Regions from separate parts of the Pelosinus fermentans DSM 17108 genome, predicted to be linked through region 2. Evidence: riboswitches for the same ligand, from Rfam matches in the RefSeq annotation. Region 2 holds a riboswitch; each other region holds the start of a gene.
What was found. Region 2 has a riboswitch for S-adenosylmethionine ahead of FR7_RS17445 (pyridoxal phosphate-dependent aminotransferase). Riboswitches for the same ligand answer to the same signal wherever they lie in the genome.
Positions count from the first base shown of each region.

Region 1 (6,420 bases), 500 kb from region 2:
CCCTTCATTAAGAAATGCTATTCATGATTCTTCTACAAAAGGATGATTGTTTTATCCCAAGATACTTATCGAATCATATCGTCCTATAATGTTGTATAATCATTTGATTATTATAACATAAATGAAGGAATAGTGAGTAGAAAAAATGAATCTGCTGTTAAATCCACTCACATCAATATTTACTGTTTTCATAATGTTACCATAAAAAAAAGAAATGTCTTGGCTCTTTGGAAAGATTTTCTTTATAATATAAGTATCTTTTCTATATTATAAAGAAAATCTTAGTCCATCTAAAAATATGACTGGGATGGAGCACTGGAGGGAAATGGATTATGTTGAGTACTTTGATTGAACAAGGTTATGGAGAACCAGAAGATCTTAACTGTGCCGAAAAAATACTATATGGTGCTAATGAAGTGTATCAATTAGGTTTGACTCCCGAGGCTTTGCGAATTGCATCAGGCTTTGGCGGAGGGATGGCCATTGGCAGTGTATGCGGAGCTCTGACAGCTGCTATTATGGTATTAGGTATCCTGTTTGTTAAAGACAGGGCCCACGAAAGTGACAAAATTAAAATCTTAACACAAGAATTATTTGACACCTATCGGGAACAAATGGGTGATATTGACTGTAATCCCTTAAAAAATCGTTATCGCAGGGAAGATATCAAATGCAGAGATGTAATTGCAAAAGCCGCCGCAGCTCTCGATACTATTATTAAAAAAGAACAAGAAGAAAGCCAACATGCATAAATGAAAAAGAGGAAGCAGAAAGCTTCCTCTTCTTATCGTCGTTACATTATTATCGTAATGGGAAGAGCAATATAGCGCTGCTCTGTTCCCAGTACAACACTAGTTGTACTCATTCGTATTATCGTAACTGACTATATATATAATTGTGGCTCACCCTTCATTAACTGCTGTAATCGAACCACCCCATTCCAATCTCATATTTCTTCCTTCGTACTTTTTACTTTTTATCCTCCTTTCTTGAATTAAGCTTATTATATTACAAATAAACTTAATTTTCAATCTATTTTTTAAAAATTTCATAGTTAAATTTCTACAGTAAATTGATGCTTATGCTTTACTATCTTTGAAATAAATAAACAGTATATATATTTCCATTACTGATAAAGTAACAATCTAAATTGTTTTTATGCATCATTTCTACAAAGAAATTTCAAATTATAGTTGCTCTCTCATTCCTAATGTCGCTATTATATATAGTATAATTGTCTTAAGGAGGAGCAGCATGCAGAAAATACCCTACATTGGAAAATGGATCTCTGGTTTATATAGAATTGGACAATCTTTTTTTGATCATCATTTAGGAACTTACAGTCTAGGAAGCGGTAATGGATATTACGCTTGCCTCACTTTCCTTTATCAGCAGGAAGGAGTTACGCAAGATACAATCAGCAAGCATGTAGCAATTGACAAAACAACCATTGCTCGCGCGATTATGAAATTAGAATCACTAGGATATATTGAACGGCATGTTGATAGACTCGATCGCCGCGCCAACCAAGTATATCTAACCGAAAAAGGCCGATCATTTCAACCGATTCTTGAATCCACGCTAACACAATGGACTACGTCTCTCACACGAGGCTTTACACCGGAAGAAATACAAATGACATATATACTTCTCGAAAAAATGACTCAAAATGCACTTCTCATCAAAGAAAATTTAAATTCTCAAGAAAAATCTTCGCAAAAATAATACTATACTACTCTTTCGATCCACCTCTTGACTTAGGAATTTGTTTATACAATGCTTGTTCAATATTCTTTACCATATCCCGGCGTAAGATCACATAATTGATCAATGCTTGCCGTTCACTATCATCTGGCAGCCATTCTTCTGGAATTTGAGCAACGATTTCACAAATGGATTCATAGCTCATTTCCTTTACTTTTCTCACATAGGGGGAAAAATGCGACGGTGAAAGCCAATCGTTAAGCAATAAGGCATAGGAATAACGATAATATGGTTGGATAATTCTACTGATACGATTAAGAAGAGCAATCGTCCATCTGGTAGTTCGAAATAAATGTGAATTATCAATCGCATATATTTTGTATCCTGATTTTTCCTTGTGCAATAAAAGATTTTTTCTATTATTAGTACGATCTCCATTGTGAAACATAGAATCAAATAATAAGATACCCGCCATTTCAGTAATGTTAACAGCGTTATGCAAATTGTCCTTTCCCACATATTCTGTATGATTCAGATACTGTGAGGCAAAATGCTGCCCTATAGGTGTACCCGCTGCTTGAAGCTTTGGACTTTGCCAGATAATGTCTTCCTCAATTTCAATACTCGAACTTACTGGAAAACATAAACCTAGCATTTCTCCCAGCTTTGCCGCTAAAAATTCATTTACCAATACTTTAGGCCCCAGTCGATTGTTCTGTAACTTAACAACATAAAACTTTCTATCATTAGCACGAAATAGTTGAGGCGCAGTGACTCCTATTCCCACGCTCCCAAAATGCTTCATCGCAATAAGCATATCCTCTACCTTCTCTCAACGTACTGCTAACTAAAAAAGACCCGGTACAAATGCATACCGAGTCTTTGACAATTAAGCATTATGAATTCAACAACATCGATCTCCAGAAACAGAGGTCAAAGCTTCAAGATTAACTACTGCAGATCGAATCCTTGAATCTGAAATCGGATCATTACTGCCCTGAGCAAAAATCTGTGAGTTAGAAATAATTGCCAAGCAATCATCGATGGCAATGAGCGTACCTTCAATAGCAAATCCACCAAGAGTTGTTATTACAACCCCATCACCGACCATACGGCATAATACTTTAACTAAATGGCGACTTTCCGTGCGCTCTGTTGCTTCTTCGGAATCAATTCGAGATGCCTCTGTGTTTAAATTTTCAAAAGGATCATCTACGATAGCGGTCCCTTTAGCAACTATGTTCCACAAATCTACCCGCGTGAAATCCACATGTAAGATTTCTCCCCCTGGAGTAAGAATTTCCACCGCATTGCAATCGGCTTCTATTCCTGGAGAAAGAATGGCAATACGACAATCTTCTACGGCCTGTAGATTACCAAAATATGCGAATCCATCAAAACCAAATAACACTATATCGGTATTTAATTCCCGTTCTAGTTCTCTAACGAGTGATTGATTCCGTAATTCTGTAAAAATGCTCATACACTATATACCCCCCTATGCGGTAATACTATTTAATTTAATTCTTACTATACTGTATGAGTAAGGAACTCATAGTGTTACTGTTTAAATCTGTTTTTAAAAAGTAATAAAAAATAGACAGGAAATTTTCTCCTGCCTATCATCAATATATTAGAATCATATATCTTACTATTAAACTAAAACTTCATTCATACTGCCACTTCGATATCCAGATAAATCAACAGCGACATATGTAAAGCCAATTTTTTTAAGTCCTTGCTCAATTTGCGCTGCTACCTCTGGAACCGTAATCATTCCAATATTTTCTGGTGACACTTCAATACGGGCAATATCTCCATGGTGACGTACTCGAACTTGCCCTGGACAAAACTTTTTTACTAATTCTTCAGCTTTTTCGATTTGACTAAGCCTCTCTGCCGTAATCGAAAGTCCATAAACCACCCTTGAGGAAAGGCAGGCAGCACTTAATTTATTCCAAGTCTGCAAGTTCCATTCCTTAGATATTTCTCGAATATCTTTTTTTGTTAAGCCAGCTTCGACTAAAGGGCTCCTTACATGGTCTAGTTCTTCCACCGCTTTAATCCCAGGACGATAATCGGATAAGTCGTCGACATTCGATCCATCCAATACCCAATTATAATTATTTTCTTTTGCCCATTCAACTAATACTGAAAATCGTTCTTGTTTACAGTAATAACAGCGTTGATTGTTATTCTCGACAAAATCCGGGCTATTTAATTCGCTAATATTTAAAAGTATGTGTTTAATACCAATTTCTTTCGCAATTTCAATTGCTTCTTTTTTTTCACTTTCCGGCAATGTCTCAGAATAAGCAGTAATAGCTATCGCCTTTTCACCAACAGCTCTTACTGCTGCTGCTGCTAAGAAACTGCTATCCACGCCTCCAGAAAAAGCTACGACAATACTCCCCAGTTCAGTTAATAAATGATTCAGTTTCTCCATTTTTTCAGTACTATTTCCCACTGTGATTCTCCTTTGTGCGCCAGTTTATAAGAAAATTCATATATCTTTTATTTACTTCTATATACCACGGCACTTTCCTTCCTGCCAATAAAATTTGATACCTTATATTCCATCCCCATCGACACCTTCCAAGGAAGGATAGTAAATATTCTGTACAAATTTAACCACAACACCGTTTCTTATAGTAATAATAATTTCTTCATTTCCCTGAGGAACTACTTTTATTTTCCTTGATGGTGGTATTACTATTTCTTTTCTATCTTCAACTGCAGCAACTGCAAGATGATTGCTCTGTGCCATTTGAATTCCTCCCTTATAATGCAAAAAAATGTTATTTAAATCTCCCATTTCATCTGAAAGGGGACTCAAATAACATTTTAGTCCTCTCTCATCTGTCAGGATAAATCCTGCTGGAATTAGCACCTCTGCATTGCTGCCGGTTGCCGGGTGTCATCGGGCCAGTCCCTCGACCACTCTTGATAAGAGTTTTCGTATTAAATTATTTATAAATATATCATGAAATAACACAGTTAGCAATCTTTTTCTCTGGCGTCAGTTTGTTTTTTTCATATATCAGCATAGACGTACTAACATAAGAAATGAATCATACTCCGCTCTGTTCTTTTTATCTCTTCGTGACCTTTGCAATTCGTTACTTTTTAATTGCCCGGTATGCAATGTCTTTTCGATAATGCATTCCTTTAAATTTTATAGATCCAATTGCCTGATACGCCTTATCTACTGCTTGTTTAATGGTCGAATCTGTAGCTGTTACACCAAGTACACGCCCACCACTCGTCAGTACCTGTCCGTCGCGGCTAGCGGTGCCAGCATGAAATACATAAGCACCTTGTTCTTCCGCTTTGTCGATACCGCTAATGATGTCACCCTTAGCATATTCTCCAGGGTACCCTCCTGCTGCTAACACTACACATACAGCAGCCTCATTCTTCCAATTAACAGAAGTATCTGCCAATGTACCAGCTATGCAAGCTTTCATAATCGTCACTAAATCGCTATCTAGCAAAGGTAGTACAACCTGGGTTTCAGGATCACCAAATCGGGCATTAAATTCAATGACTTTAGGACCATCTTCAGTCATAATCAGCCCTAAATATAAGCATCCACAATAGAAACATCCTTCACTTTCCATGGCAGCAATTGTAGGCTGCAAAATTTCTTTCAGAACCTGGGCACTGATCGCTGGGGTAATAATCGGAGCAGGTGCATAAGCGCCCATCCCCCCGTATTAGGTCCCTGATCATGATCAAAGACTCGCTTATGATCTTGAGCTGCCACCATCGGGATGATCGTCTTTCCATCAGTAAAAGCTAATATAGAAGCTTCCTCACCCACTAAAAATTCCTCTATGACCACCTGCCTGCCTGCCTGACCAAAGGCTCCGTCACACAGCATCATGTCAACCGCTGCTAGAGCTTCATCAATGGTCATTGCTACCACAACACCTTTACCAGCTGCCAATCCATCGGCCTTTACAACTACAGGCGCTCCTTGAGCGTTTATGTATGCCTTTGCCATATCAGCCTGAGTAAATACGGCAAATTTAGCCGTAGGAATATCATACTTCTTCATTAAATTCTTAGCAAAGGTTTTTGAACTTTCAATCTGGGCAGCAGCCTGGGTAGGACCAAAACAGGCAAGACCATTTGCCTGAAAAACATCTACGATACCATTTGATAAAGGAATTTCAGGACCTACTACAGTAAGTGTAACCTTTTGCTCTTTGGCAAAAACCACAAGGGCAGCATTATCCATGATATCAAGTTCTACGCACTCGGCGATTTTTGCAATCCCTGGATTGCCAGGGATACAGAATATTTTTTCTACATCTTTATTCTCTTTTAATTTAGACACTAATGCATGCTCACGTCCGCCGCCACCAATGACCAATAGATTCATGGCTAATCTCCCTTCCAATGGGCTGTTTGGCAACTGCCCCATAAATTGATATACTTAATGCTTAAAATGTCTTGTTCCTGTAAATACCATAGCAATTCCATGTTCATCAGCAGCTTCAATGGATTCTTGATCACGCACAGAACCGCCAGGCTGAATAATGACTTTGATTCCTGCTTTTGCTGCAGTATCCACCGTATCACGGAAAGGTAGAAATGCATCGGAAGCCATTACTGCACCGAAAGCTTTAGCACCAGCTTGTACTAAGGCAATGGCAGCAGCTCCTACACGATTCATTTGTCCTGCGCCAACACCTAATGTCTGATTCTCGT
Region 1 covers NZ_AKVN02000001.1:3,254,198-3,260,617, forward strand. Annotated here, with positions in the region: gene FR7_RS15025 (C-GCAxxG-C-C family (seleno)protein) at 333-752, shown strand; gene FR7_RS15030 (MarR family winged helix-turn-helix transcriptional regulator) at 1,255-1,725, shown strand; gene FR7_RS15035 (HipA family kinase) at 1,733-2,521, opposite strand; gene FR7_RS15040 (hypothetical protein) at 2,609-3,187, opposite strand; gene larE (ATP-dependent sacrificial sulfur transferase LarE) at 3,359-4,171, opposite strand; gene FR7_RS24230 (hypothetical protein) at 4,274-4,594, opposite strand; SAM riboswitch class I at 4,557-4,657, opposite strand; partial or broken gene purD (phosphoribosylamine--glycine ligase) at 4,824-6,091, opposite strand; gene purH (bifunctional phosphoribosylaminoimidazolecarboxamide formyltransferase/IMP cyclohydrolase) at 6,146-6,420, opposite strand, start outside.
Region 1: linked by a shared signal. The riboswitch ahead of FR7_RS24230 (hypothetical protein) and the one ahead of FR7_RS17445 (pyridoxal phosphate-dependent aminotransferase) in region 2 are both predicted to bind S-adenosylmethionine.

Region 2 (6,420 bases):
TACACCAACTAATTCATAAGGAATCTTTTCTATGCCGATACGAAAATTTTCAAAGCTACGTTGGGTTTGTGCTCCCCACAACTTATCCTTTGGTACACGTATTTCCCCCATTGAATCCTTCTCAATACGATATTCCATACAAAAACCCTCCTCATTCAATTGAATCTGCTTTTACTGTAGTTCAGACTAATACGTAAGAGATAATAAACCATTACTCTATCTCTTCCCCATTAGCAGCAACAATCCTGCTGCTATACTAGCTTTTAAAAAGAAAACATTTTGAACCGCGAAGATACTAAGAATATAAAAACACGAAGATTTTTTTAACCGCAGAGGCGCAGAGACACAGAGAAATAAAACTCTCTCTGTGTCTCTGCGCCTCTGCGGTTACATTATTTTTTCGTATCAAATACTTTCGATTGGTACTGTGTTGGCTCCATGAGCCATGACGGTGATCGTGTATTCTGTCTTATTTATTATTTTTTCAGCCATGGTGATCGCCTCATCCAAGCTACTAGCAGTCAGCATTCCTGCTTTTTCAAAAAACTCTTTATTCTGAGGCAATGAAACAACAATATGAGGAACTTCTTTTGCCATATATCCCAGTTTTAATGCAATGAAGCCTGGAACGGTAAAACCTTTTCGCAAAGCCAATTCTCGCTCATACAGAGAATCGTAGTTAAACCAGCCGCTAAAATCAGGCGGCTCCATGATATCACGGCATTCCAGCAGTAAAATCACTACACCTGTGGATTTTACCGCCATGAAGGAATTTCCAATGGTTTTGGAGCCTTGATACAGATTGATGTCTTTCGGGAATCCTCCAGCAGAAGCAATGACCAAATCAGTTTTTCCGCTTATGGGAACACCAAATATCTCATTAGCTGTTTTGCATCCTTGGAGCCAAGCTTCATGCCAGTGACCGGCAACAAAAGAGGCAAACTGACCTTCTGGTGTAAACACTGCATTTAATAAAAAGGCTGGTTTCAGTAATTCTGCCATTTCCAGCATATCCGCATGCATAGGGTTATTTTCCAATTTACCAACAGTACATTCTGGACTTACCCCCTGTCCAACTACTGTATGAAGACATAGACTATGATTTTCCTGAATCGTGCTATAAGAGGAGATCCCTGGCATGATGGCTTTACGTCCGCCACCAAAGCCAGCCATTAGATGATGAACAATTCCGCCCGTTAAAATGACTTTATCGGCATTAACTACATGCTTATTCATATGGACATCTTTTCCCCGTGAAGTTTGACCCACATAAACAAATTCATCCGTTTCTGGCGCATGACTTTGTAGGATCGCTATGCGTTCCACAATTTCCTGACCAAAAGTCAGTACATTTTCCTCATGAGTATGATGGCGATGGGCGCCCAGTGCAACAATAAGGGAAATATCTTCATCAGGTATACCAGCTTTATTCAGTTCATTCAGCAAAGTAGGTAAAAACAAATCATGACGCACCCATTGACGAGTTATATCACTAGCAACGATGACCACTTTATCACCTTGCTGTATTACATTCTTTAGAGGTGGAGTACCAATTGGATTGTTCAGTACCTCACGAACAGCAGCTTCTACATCTGAAACTGCTTTCGCTGGTTTACCTTCCACAACATTTACAACGCGTTCTTCCGGCAAAGCTACTTTAATTTCACTATCACCAAAACCAAATGAAAATTCTTTTAACATCTAGCATCTCTCCTACGCAATCTTTTCAAGATTATTATTTTCCTTTAGTACTAAAGGCTTATCGGGCTTGACAGCCAACCATGCAACAATGCCAATCACGGCTGAAGCTGCAGTTGTCAGAATAGCTGCCTGCCAGCCATAATTCGTTGCAACCCATGCTGTAGCAACCGGAGCAGCAATGCCGCCCATATTCCCCCAGAAATTCATCCAGCCAGTTATCGATCCAGCAAATTTACCTCCAATATCAAGACAGGCGGCCCATGAAGCATTAAAAGTAAATCCAAGAGATCCCAAGGATATCGTTAGCCATAATACATTCAGCCAAGGTACAGTTGCCACTGCTCCCAGGTAAAGAGTTATACAACAGATAATTAGTCCTAGAATGCCAAATAAAGTGCGGGATTTATGCCTTGACACACCGGAAGCGACTAATTTATCACTGATATAGCCGCATGTAGCCGTTACTATACACAATGCCGCCCAAGGAAAAGAAGCAGCAATCCCCATTTTCTGCAAAGAAAAATTTTGAGCCTCTATTAAGTATAATGGCAACCAAGCTAAAAATACATACATAATATAATCCGTTATAAAATATTGAATCCCAATAGCCCAAAACTGAGAAGATCCCAAAAAAGCACGCCAAGGTGCCAGTTCTTTTTTATCACTATCTACCATTAGACCTTCTTCTATGTAACTTGCTTCTGCAGCATTGGTAAATTTACTATCCTGAGGAGTATCCTTGGCTAAATAATACCAAAGTCCTGCCAATAGTAAACCTACTCCACCAAAAATAACAAATACGGAACGCCAGCCAAAATTCATCATCAATACGATCGTAAGTGTTGGACCAACAACCGGTCCAAAAAATACACCGCTTAACATAAATGAAGAAGCACGCCCCTTTTCATTATTATTAAACCAACGGTAAATAAATCTTCCAAAGGCAGGTGCCATAGGACCTTCTCCGATGCCAAACAGACTTCTCGCCAGAATAAATGAGGTAAAGTTACTGCATGCTCCTGTTAATACTGTAAAGGCTGACCACCAAGTAGCTGCTAGTGCCAGAACCCTCCGATGTCCCCAAAATTCAGACATGATTCCACCTGGTATTTGCATAAAAGCATAGCCAACAAAAAAAGCCGTCTGAATAAATCCCATATCCATTTTGCTAAAGCCTAATTCTTGCATAATAGTGGGAGTGGCTACTGATAAATTGACTCGATCCATGTAAGAAATAAAACTAATAAAAAACATAAGTCCTGCTAATTTCCATCGAAAACTTGTTTTTGTCTGCCCCATACGATAATCCTCCTCAATTATGAATATAAGTATTTTTGCAATGGACTTTTATTCATATTATCATATTATACTTTTGTTAAGTTTACATGTCAATTGACGAGAGATACGATTTTCTCAATTCTCCTTGACACCAGGTAGGAACTCATGCTACTATTACTTTCATCAACTACATACATTCATCAAGAGTTAGCCGAGGGGATTGGCCCGATGAAGCTACGGCAACCACCGCGCAATGCGAACGGTGCCAATTCCAACAGGAATTTCCTGGGAGATGAGGATCATTTTGGAAAAATAAAATCTTCTTCATCTTATGAAGAAGATTTTTTTATTATCAATCAAAGGAGTCAATATGATGAATCAAAATGCACAAGCTCAAACTCTGCGTAACTATGCCTCGGAAAAAGCTGGTCGTTTTACAGAATCCGTAATTAGAGAAATGTCTCGTATTGCTGCCGCTCATAAAGCCATTAATCTTGCACAAGGCTTTCCTGATTTTCCGGCATCGGATGAAATAAAAGAGGCCGCAGTTAAGGCAATTTTAGAAGATCACAATCAATATGCAATTACCTGGGGGACGAAGTCACTTAGAGATGCCATTGCTTTGAAAAACAAAAGAGACTATAACATTGATATTGACCCGGAAACGCAAATCACCGTATGCTGCGGTTCAACAGAAGGCATGGTAGCAACCCTCTTAGCCACTATTAATCCTGGGGATGAAGTCATTATATTTCAGCCTTTTTATGAAAACTATGGTCCTGATGCCGTATTATGTGGTGCTACCCCCAAATACGTCCAACTGCATCCACCAGAATTCAGCTTTATCAAGGAAGAATTAACGGCGGCATTTTCAGAACGTACCAGGGCCATTATTATTAATACTCCAAATAACCCTACTGGTAAAGTTTTTAACCGCGAAGAGCTGGATCTCATTGCCAAACTATGTATTCAATATGATGTCTTGGCAATTACAGACGAAATCTATGAACACATCATCTATGATGAAATAAAACACATTCCTCTGGCTACCTTGCCCGGCATGGCAGAACGAACCATAACTATCAATAGTATTTCAAAAACCTACAGCGTAACAGGCTGGCGCATTGGTTATGTGATTGCTTCCGGCGAAATCAGCCGTTCCATACGTAAAATGCATGACTTCTTGACGGTAGGAGCAGCCGCTCCCCTGCAAGTAGCCGCCGCCCAGGCCCTAAATTTTCCTACCACTTATTATGAAAAATTAGGGGATTTTTACAGTAAGCGTCGCGACTTTATGTTAAAGGAATTGACTGCCATCGGCTTTACTTGCATTCGCCCGGCCGGCGCCTATTATATTATGGCAGACATAGCGCCTTTTGGCTGGAAGAATGATGTAGACTTTGCCCGTCACTTAGCTGAAAAAGTAGGGGTTGCAGTCGTACCGGGATCTAGTTTTTATCAGGACGATGCCAATGACAAACATCGTTTTATCCGTTTTTGTTTCTGCAAACAATTTGCAACATTAGAAGCAGCAATCGAAAGACTGCAAAAATTGAAATAAAACATTATATTTTTTAGGAGGCATATTTAAATGAAAAAATCACTAAAATCCATTTCCCTTTTCCTATCTCTTGTCTTTATTCTAGGTTTAGCAACTGGCTGCGGTCAGCAAAGTACTGCAAAAGTAGAACAGAAAACATTAAAAGTTGGTGTTACAGCTGGTCCTCACGCTGAAGTAATGGATGTAGTCAAGAAAATTGCCGAAAAGGATGGCTTAAAAATCGAAGTCGTTGAATTTAATGATTATATTCAACCTAATGTAGCATTAAACCAAGGTGATATTGACGTCAATAGTTTTCAACATAAACCTTACCTTGACAATATTATTAAAGACCGCAATTATGATATCGTCTCAGTGGGCAACACAGTCATTTTTCCAATGGGCATTTATTCAAGCAAGCTGAAAAATATAGCCGATTTACAAGCAGGAGCCATCGTTGCCATTCCTAATGATCCAACTAACGGAGGACGAGCTCTATTATTGCTAGAGAAAATTGGTCTTATTAAATTAAAACCGGAAATCGGACTAAAAGCCGCTGTTACTGATATTATTGAGAATCCTAAAAAAATTGTTATCAAAGAATTAGATGCAGCACAAATCCCCCGTTCCCTAGCTGACATGGACGTTGCTGCCATTAACACCAATTATGCAATTACCGCTGGATTAGTACCGACTAAAGATGCAATTGCTATTGAAGATATCAACTCCCCTTATGCTAATATTATTGCTGTCCGTTCTAAAGATAAAGAAAATCCAGCTGTACAAAAATTCATTAAAGCCTATCACTCTGATGAAGTAAAATCCTTCATTAATGAACACTTTAAAGGTTCTGTTGCAGCAGCCTGGTAAAACTGGCACATAAAAAATAAAACATTTTGAAACGCGAAGGCGCGAAGGCTATGAAGCACACGAAGAGACCTGTAATCTCCTTCGTGTGCTTCGTATTTCTTCGCGTCTTCGCGTTTCGATTCATTTTTTTACAGAAGCAGAACACTATACATTTTGTATATCCCCATATTTACGCTGCACTCTCATGAGTCTTGCCGATAAACAAGTTGCACCAAAGGCTAGACCTACAATCAAACCGATCCAATAACCAAAGGCTCCTAACCCGGAATGATGAGATAACACATACCCTAGGGGCAATCCAAGAACCCAGTAAGAAATCATTGCCAAAATAAATGTAACCCGAACATCTTTATAGCCCCGCAAACAGCCTTGGACCGGTGTTGCGATAGCATCTGATAATTGGAAGAAAATCGCATATAACAAGAATTGCTCCGCAAGATGCCTAATATCCATATCTGCTGTATATAAACTGGATATCTGCTCGTTGCCAAAATATAATACGATGGCAGCCATTACAGCCATAAGCAATGCAATTCCAATACCCAGATAGCCATATTGTTTAGCATCTTGATACCGCTTAGCCCCTGCTTCAAAGCCTACCACTATTGTTAAAGCCATAGAAATACTAAGTGGCATCATATAAATCAGGGCTGCCACATTAATAGCTACTTGATAGGCTGCAATTGTAACTTCACTAAACTCACTCATTAGCAAAGTAATCACTGCAAATATACTCGTTTCACAAAAAATCGCTATACCAATGGGTATACCGATCTTTAACTGCTCTTTCCAGGCTGCGAAAGAAAAGCGATACCAGAAGCTAAATATCTGATGGGATTTAAAAGGTTCTCTGCTTTGAATAACGCATACACTAATAATGGCAATACACCAATAGGTAATCGCAGAGGCCCATCCTGCTCCCACACCACCCAACTGGGGAAAACCGAAATTACCAAAAACCAATACATAATTAAGCAGTATATTGATCGGTAATGCTACCATAGAAATTAGCATCGTTACCCGTGTATAAC
Region 2 covers NZ_AKVN02000001.1:3,756,598-3,763,017, forward strand. Annotated here, with positions in the region: gene fumC (class II fumarate hydratase) at 1-138, opposite strand, end outside; gene larAH10 (NPN-dependent 2-hydroxyacid racemase, LarAH10 family) at 406-1,701, opposite strand; gene FR7_RS17440 (MFS transporter) at 1,714-3,000, opposite strand; SAM riboswitch class I at 3,174-3,278, shown strand; gene FR7_RS17445 (pyridoxal phosphate-dependent aminotransferase) at 3,353-4,540, shown strand; gene FR7_RS17450 (MetQ/NlpA family ABC transporter substrate-binding protein) at 4,571-5,389, shown strand; gene FR7_RS17455 (MATE family efflux transporter) at 5,534-6,420, opposite strand, start outside.

Region 3 (6,420 bases), 530 kb from region 2:
CTTTGCGTCTCTCAAGAAACAATATCCAGATTTGGCAGATGCTTTATTTGCGAAAACAGAAAAAGATGCTAAGGAAAGATTAGCAACATATAAAAGACTTGCACAATCGTAAATAGTAATTTCAATTAAAAGAGGCATTTGGCAGCTCGCTAGCGAGCTGCCAAATGCCTCTTTCTTGTATTACCAAAATATTGTATAATAATATCCAATATAATAATGAATATTAGGCTTCTTTACTGAATTCTTATAGAAGTATGATACTATTATTCTAGATTGGAGAGATATGTGTTATGGAAATAGTATATCGCACAGGAAAGCTGGAAGATAGTTTGAAAATTGCTGAGGGAATCGATCGTGCTTCAGGTGGAATTATGGAATTCCTCTTTCACGATTTACTAGGTCAACATACAAGAACCGAGGTGATGGCAAAATCGATAGAGGAGAAACAAGGTACTGATTCGTATGAAAATGCAACCGTTGCAGAGTATCAAGGCAATATTATAGGAATTGTTTATTCTTATTCATCTAAATTCCATGGCATTACTGATAGTACCAGAAGTTTTTTTCCTAGTGACCAGCTTGCAGTTTTAAAGGAATTCTATAATTCAAAGGTTGATAATAGCTGGTTCTTAGATTCTATTTATGTAGACGAAGAATTCCGTGGTACAGGTATCGGCAGTAAGCTGATTACATTAACAAAGCAAAGAGCGAGGGCGAATGGATACAGACAATTGAGTTTAATGGTCATGGCTGATAATACAGTTGCTAGAAGAACCTATGAACGCAATGGCTTTAGAATCGTAAAACACATTGATATACAAGAGCATCCTCTAATTCCTCATAAAGGTGGAGTGTATTTATTAGTTAGTGATGTAAAAGAAGAGTTGCCATCTGATCGGTAATCTGAGGTAAATAAAATGGAGGGGGGATAAGCATAATGGGGATGCGAAGAAAGGATCGAAAAATGGAACAGGGAGAAGCCTATGAACTCCTGTTTCAAAGTAATTATGGTATTTTAGCTACTGTTGATTGTGATGGACAGCCTTATGCGATACCTCTGAATTATGTAGTTAGTGACAATACCATCTATTTTCATTGTGCTTTGGATGGTCATAAACTAGAAAATATTGCTTTGAATTCTAAAGTATGTTTTACTGTGGTGGGAAGAACGAATATTGTGCCAGAACAGTTTTCAACTGATTATGAAAGTGTGGTCGTATTTGGGACGGTCAGTAGAGTAGAAGAAAAGGGCGAAAAGGGAAAAGTCCTAAAAGGTTTTGTGCAGAAATATAGTATTAACTTTGTGCCCGAAGGTGATGTTTATATTGAAAAAGCAAAAGATCAAACAGTTGTGTGCAAAATAACAATAGACAATTATACCGGTAAAAAAAGAGGTTATAAAGTGTAATCTCCTGGAAGACGCTTATGGTAAGGCAACAGTGTTCTTAACATAATCACTGTTAAATGTAAAAGTAAATTCCGCACCATCTTTATGTGGTACGGAATTTACTTTGAGGGTTTGTTTTACTTAATATAACGGCGTGATCCGATATAGTGTTCAGTGTAATAAGCCTCATCTAAAGAACTGATTGTTACTTGTTTGGCCGCAGAACTTGCATGAATGAATTGTTGATTTCCCATATAAAATCCTACATGAGATGCTCCTGGTTTATAGGTGGTGAAAAAGACTAAATCACCTATTTGTAGATTTTCTTTATCTACAGCAGTGCCTTTACTATATTGTTCAGCTGCTGTTCGAGGAAGGGTAATTCCGTTTTTCTTCATAACAAGTTGTGTAAAGCTAGAACAGTCAAGTCCTTTAGTTGGAGATTCTCCGCCAAAAACATAAGGAACGCCCATATAGGTTTTCGCAGTAGCAATAATTGCATCTCCTTTTGAGGAACTAGTTGTTGAATTGCTAGCCGTTTCTTGAAATGGCACCGGCTTAATGTTAACGTTAGGATTTTCAGTTGTATTGTTCTTTCCTAATAAATTTCCTAATAACATGCCAATTAGAACATTAAGAAGATTAAAGGAAGAACTGCTGCTTTTTGAGTTTGAAGAGGATGTTTGTGCGAGTGTATTCAAAGGCGAAGCCGCCATAGCAAGCGTTGTGGGCATAATCAGTGTAAAAGAAAAGGTGAAAAGGATAAGAAGTATAATAGGCATACAATGTTTTTTCATATAATGACCTCCTAGTCCAATGTACGATTTGTTAGAGACGGTTCAGGAGCTAATAATCTCTGAAATTATTAATCAACTGGCAACGTTACTGACTAGAATAATGATACTAGAGAATATGTGTTATGTAAACAGGAAATATCTACAATTGGATTAGGATGAGAGGGATTCGGAGGGTTTTGCAGATGATTATAATTAATAGGCCAGGTCGTTCAAATCATTTAGTTATTGAATAATTCTTATAGACTTTCTGCTGAAAAATGAATTACAATAATAAGATATGAATCCTATTATACATATTCGTGATTGGCAAGGAGGAGGAATCATATTGCGAAAATTTATCCTTGTATATAATCCAATATCAGGTGATGCTAGTTTTAAATTTAAATTGGACAATGTAATCGAGGCTTTTCAAAAAAAAGATTGTATCATAATTCCCCTCCGGGTTAGCAATGATCAAGAGAGCGATGCTTTTATCATGCTGGTAAAAGAAATTGCTGTAGATGGTATTATCGTATCCGGTGGTGATGGTACAATTCATAGTGTAATTAATAATATGCTCAAACAAGAAATAGACTTGCCCCTAGGTATTATTCCAAGTGGTACATCTAACGATTTTGCAGTGTATTTGCAGTTAGATAAAAATATTGATACTTGTGTAGAGACAATTACAAAGGGACAGAGAAAGAGGATTGATGTAGGTAAAGTCAATGATGAATACTTTTTCAATGTTGCTAGTGCTGGATTGATGACATCAGTAGCTCATAATGCAGATAGTATGCTGAAAAACACGTTGGGGAAAATTGCATATTATTTAAAGGGACTTGGAGAATTACCTAATTTTAAAGCATTAAAAATGCGAATTATTACAGAACAGCAAGTCATTGAGGAAGATGTCTTTTTATTTTTAATAATGAATAGTGGTACTGTTGGCGGATTTCCTAATTTAGTACCTCATGCGAAAATTGATGATGGGAAGCTGGACGTACTTATTGTGAAAAAGTGCAACCTGCCTGAATTAATGAGTTTGTTTATTAGTTTTTTAAAAGGCATTCACTGTAATAGTAAATATGTAACTTGTCTACAGGCGGAAACTATTTATATAGAATGTGCTGAAGAAGTAGAAAGCGACTTAGATGGAGAATTGGGTCCCAAATTGCCTCTTAATGTTACGATACTATCCAGAAAAATTGAAGTTTTTTGTTCTAGTCAAGAAAGTATATAGACCCCTTTGTGTCCTTTGCGTCTTTGTGGTTCAATTCGTTTTATATGTTTTATTCGCTGAGTTGATTAACAAAATTAAAACTAAAATCGCTAAAAAGCCTGTAAAAATGTAAATTATGTTGACCATATAGAATACCATATGGTATAATTTTAGAAATGAATAAACTCTTATCGAGAGTGGTCGAGGGACTGGCCCGATGACACCCAGCAACCGGCAGTAATGCAGTGGTGCTAATTCCAGCAGGATGAGAATCCTGACAGATAAGAGGAAGATGGTCTTTAATAAACCTCTTTCCTCGGAAAGGGGTTTATTTAATTTAAAAAAAATAAAGATTCAGGAGGTATTTATGAAATTAGATTCAAAAATTGTGCATATTGGGGTCTGTACAGATGAAAAAACGGGAGCAATAAGCACTCCTGTATATCAATCAGCAACGTTTCGTCATCCCGCTCTTGGTGAGAGCACGGGGTTTGATTATACCCGTAGCCAGAACCCAACAAGAAAAGTATTAGAAGAAGGGATTGCTGCACTGGAAAATGGTGCAGTCGGTTTGGCATTTGCTTCAGGGATGGCTGCAATTACGGCTATATTAATGTTGTATAAGACAGGAGATCACTTGGTGGTTGTAGAAGACTGCTATGGTGGTACATATCGGGTCATTGATAAAATATTTAGTAATTTTGGCTTAACAGTAAGTTTTGTAGATGGCAGTAATATAGAAGAAGTAGCACAGAGTATTACACCTGCTACTAAAGCAATATTGGTAGAAACGCCGACCAATCCGCTAATGAAAATTGTCGATATTCGTGCCATTGTAAAATTAGCCAAAGGAAATGAGATGCATGTTATCGTTGATAATACATTCTTAACACCCTATTTTCAACGTCCTTTAGAGTTGGGAGCTGATGTGGTCATTCACAGTGGCAGTAAATATTTAGCGGGTCATAATGACTTGGTGTGCGGATTAGTCGTTGCTCGGGATGCCGAATTAGGTGCCTCGATACGTTACATCCAAAATTCAACAGGGGGAATTCTCGGACCTAATGATAGTTGGTTATTGATTCGCAGTATGAAAACACTGGCATTGCGAATGGAAAAGCATAATCAAAACTCGCAAATTATTGCCCAATGGCTGACTCGTCATCCAAAAGTTGTTAAAGTATATTACCCAGGATTAGCTGATCATCAAGGTAAAGATATACATGATAGTCAATCATCTGGTTATGGCGGTATGCTGTCTTTTGCAGTAGATCATCCAGAAAGGGTTAAGCAAGTACTGCGTAAAGTGCAAATGATTCGATTTGCCGAAAGCCTTGGTGGCGTGGAATCTCTGATTACTTTACCGGCGGTTCAAACTCATGCTGATGTGCCGATTGAGGTTCGTGAACGTTTGGGAATATCCGACTGCTTATTACGCTTATCAATTGGCATCGAAGATGCCAGTGATATCATTAATGACTTAGAACAAGCATTAGCGGATTAAAATCACTCATTGTTATAGAAAAAAGTACTAGTCATAGAATCATTAAGAGGTGAATAGGGTGATAGAGAGGGAGTTTTCTGCAAAATTATTGCATATCGAAGTGGAAGTAGATGCCTATACGAGAGCGGTGAGTACACCTATTGATCAGCCACAAGAATATAAATAATTGCGATTATCTGTAGGCTTAGAAGATGCAAATGATCTTTTGGCAGATTTAACATCGGCAATGGAGGAGTAAGAGTATGCAAGAAAAAATCTCATTTCCTGCAAAAGCATTAGCAGTAATTGATCAGAGTATACAAAATATTAGTTTTGGTGAGATTGTTTTAATTGTTCAAGACGGACATATTATTCAAATTGAACGTACAGAAAAAATTATTATTTCTAGTCAGAAGAACTTTCAGCAAGGGAAAAAGAATACAGAAGAAATAAACCTTCTTCGTAAAAAAATTTTAGGAGAGTTATCGCATTTACAATATGGTCAACTAGTTGTAAAAATCAAGGATGGTAAAGCGGTACAGATTGAGAAAACAGAAAAACGGCGTTTCCCAGAGGTAGAAGGTGTCTATGGTGATGGTATATAAAAGCAAGTGACATAGGTGAGTTTGACAGGTTAAGACTCGTATTTCAACGCAATTTTACTTTTTAAAATTAAATATTAAGTTGACAAAGCGGAGTATTTATGATTAAATGTACTTATAATATCATTAGTTAGCCGATCAGAAAACTGAAGGCTAAGGAATCGTTCTTTTGTAGGACTTCCTTAGCCTTTTTCTTTTCTGTCAAAAAAATAAAAAATAAAAAAATGGAGGTCGTGTAACATGGCTAAAATTGCAAAACAGTTGACTGATCTTATTGGCAATACGCCGCTGCTGGAACTTACTAAATATAATGGTGAAAAAGGCTTAGCTGCAAAAGTAATTGCTAAATTAGAGTACTTCAATCCGCTCAGCAGTGTAAAAGATCGTATTGGTTACGCTATGATTGCGGATGCAGAAAAGCAAGGATTAATTAATAAAGACACAATAATAATTGAACCTACCAGCGGTAACACTGGTATTGCTTTAGCCTTTGTGGCTGCAGCACGAGGCTATAAATTAGTATTGTGTATGCCAGATACAATGAGTATCGAAAGACGGAATCTATTAAAAGCTTTAGGCGCTGAACTGGTCTTAACTCCTGGGGCAGAAGGTATGAAAGGAGCTATCGGTAAGGCAGAGCAACTGGCTGCAGAAAATAGCAATTCCATTATTTTGCAACAATTTAAAAACCCATCCAATCCGGAAATACATAGACAGACTACTGCTGAAGAAATCTGGAGAGATACAGATGGAGAAGTCGATATCTTTATTTCTGGTGTAGGTACTGGCGGTACGGTCACAGGTGTGGCTGAAGTACTAAAGAAAAAGAAACCAAGTGTTAAAATTGTTGCTGTTGAACCTTTTGATTCGCCTGTTTTATCAGGCGGAAAACCAGGTCCTCATAAAATTCAAGGCATTGGTGCTGGATTTGTTCCTGCTGTAATTAACCT
Region 3 covers NZ_AKVN02000001.1:3,231,405-3,237,824, reverse strand. Annotated here, with positions in the region: gene nifJ (pyruvate:ferredoxin (flavodoxin) oxidoreductase) at 1-112, shown strand, start outside; gene FR7_RS14945 (GNAT family N-acetyltransferase) at 291-902, shown strand; gene FR7_RS14940 (pyridoxamine 5'-phosphate oxidase family protein) at 938-1,408, shown strand; gene FR7_RS14935 (C40 family peptidase) at 1,525-2,184, opposite strand; gene FR7_RS14930 (YegS/Rv2252/BmrU family lipid kinase) at 2,510-3,406, shown strand; SAM riboswitch class I at 3,571-3,673, shown strand; gene FR7_RS14925 (trans-sulfuration enzyme family protein) at 3,753-4,889, shown strand; gene FR7_RS14920 (YezD family protein) at 5,132-5,473, shown strand; gene cysK (cysteine synthase A) at 5,711-6,420, shown strand, end outside.
Region 3: linked by a shared signal. The riboswitch ahead of FR7_RS14925 (trans-sulfuration enzyme family protein) and the one ahead of FR7_RS17445 (pyridoxal phosphate-dependent aminotransferase) in region 2 are both predicted to bind S-adenosylmethionine.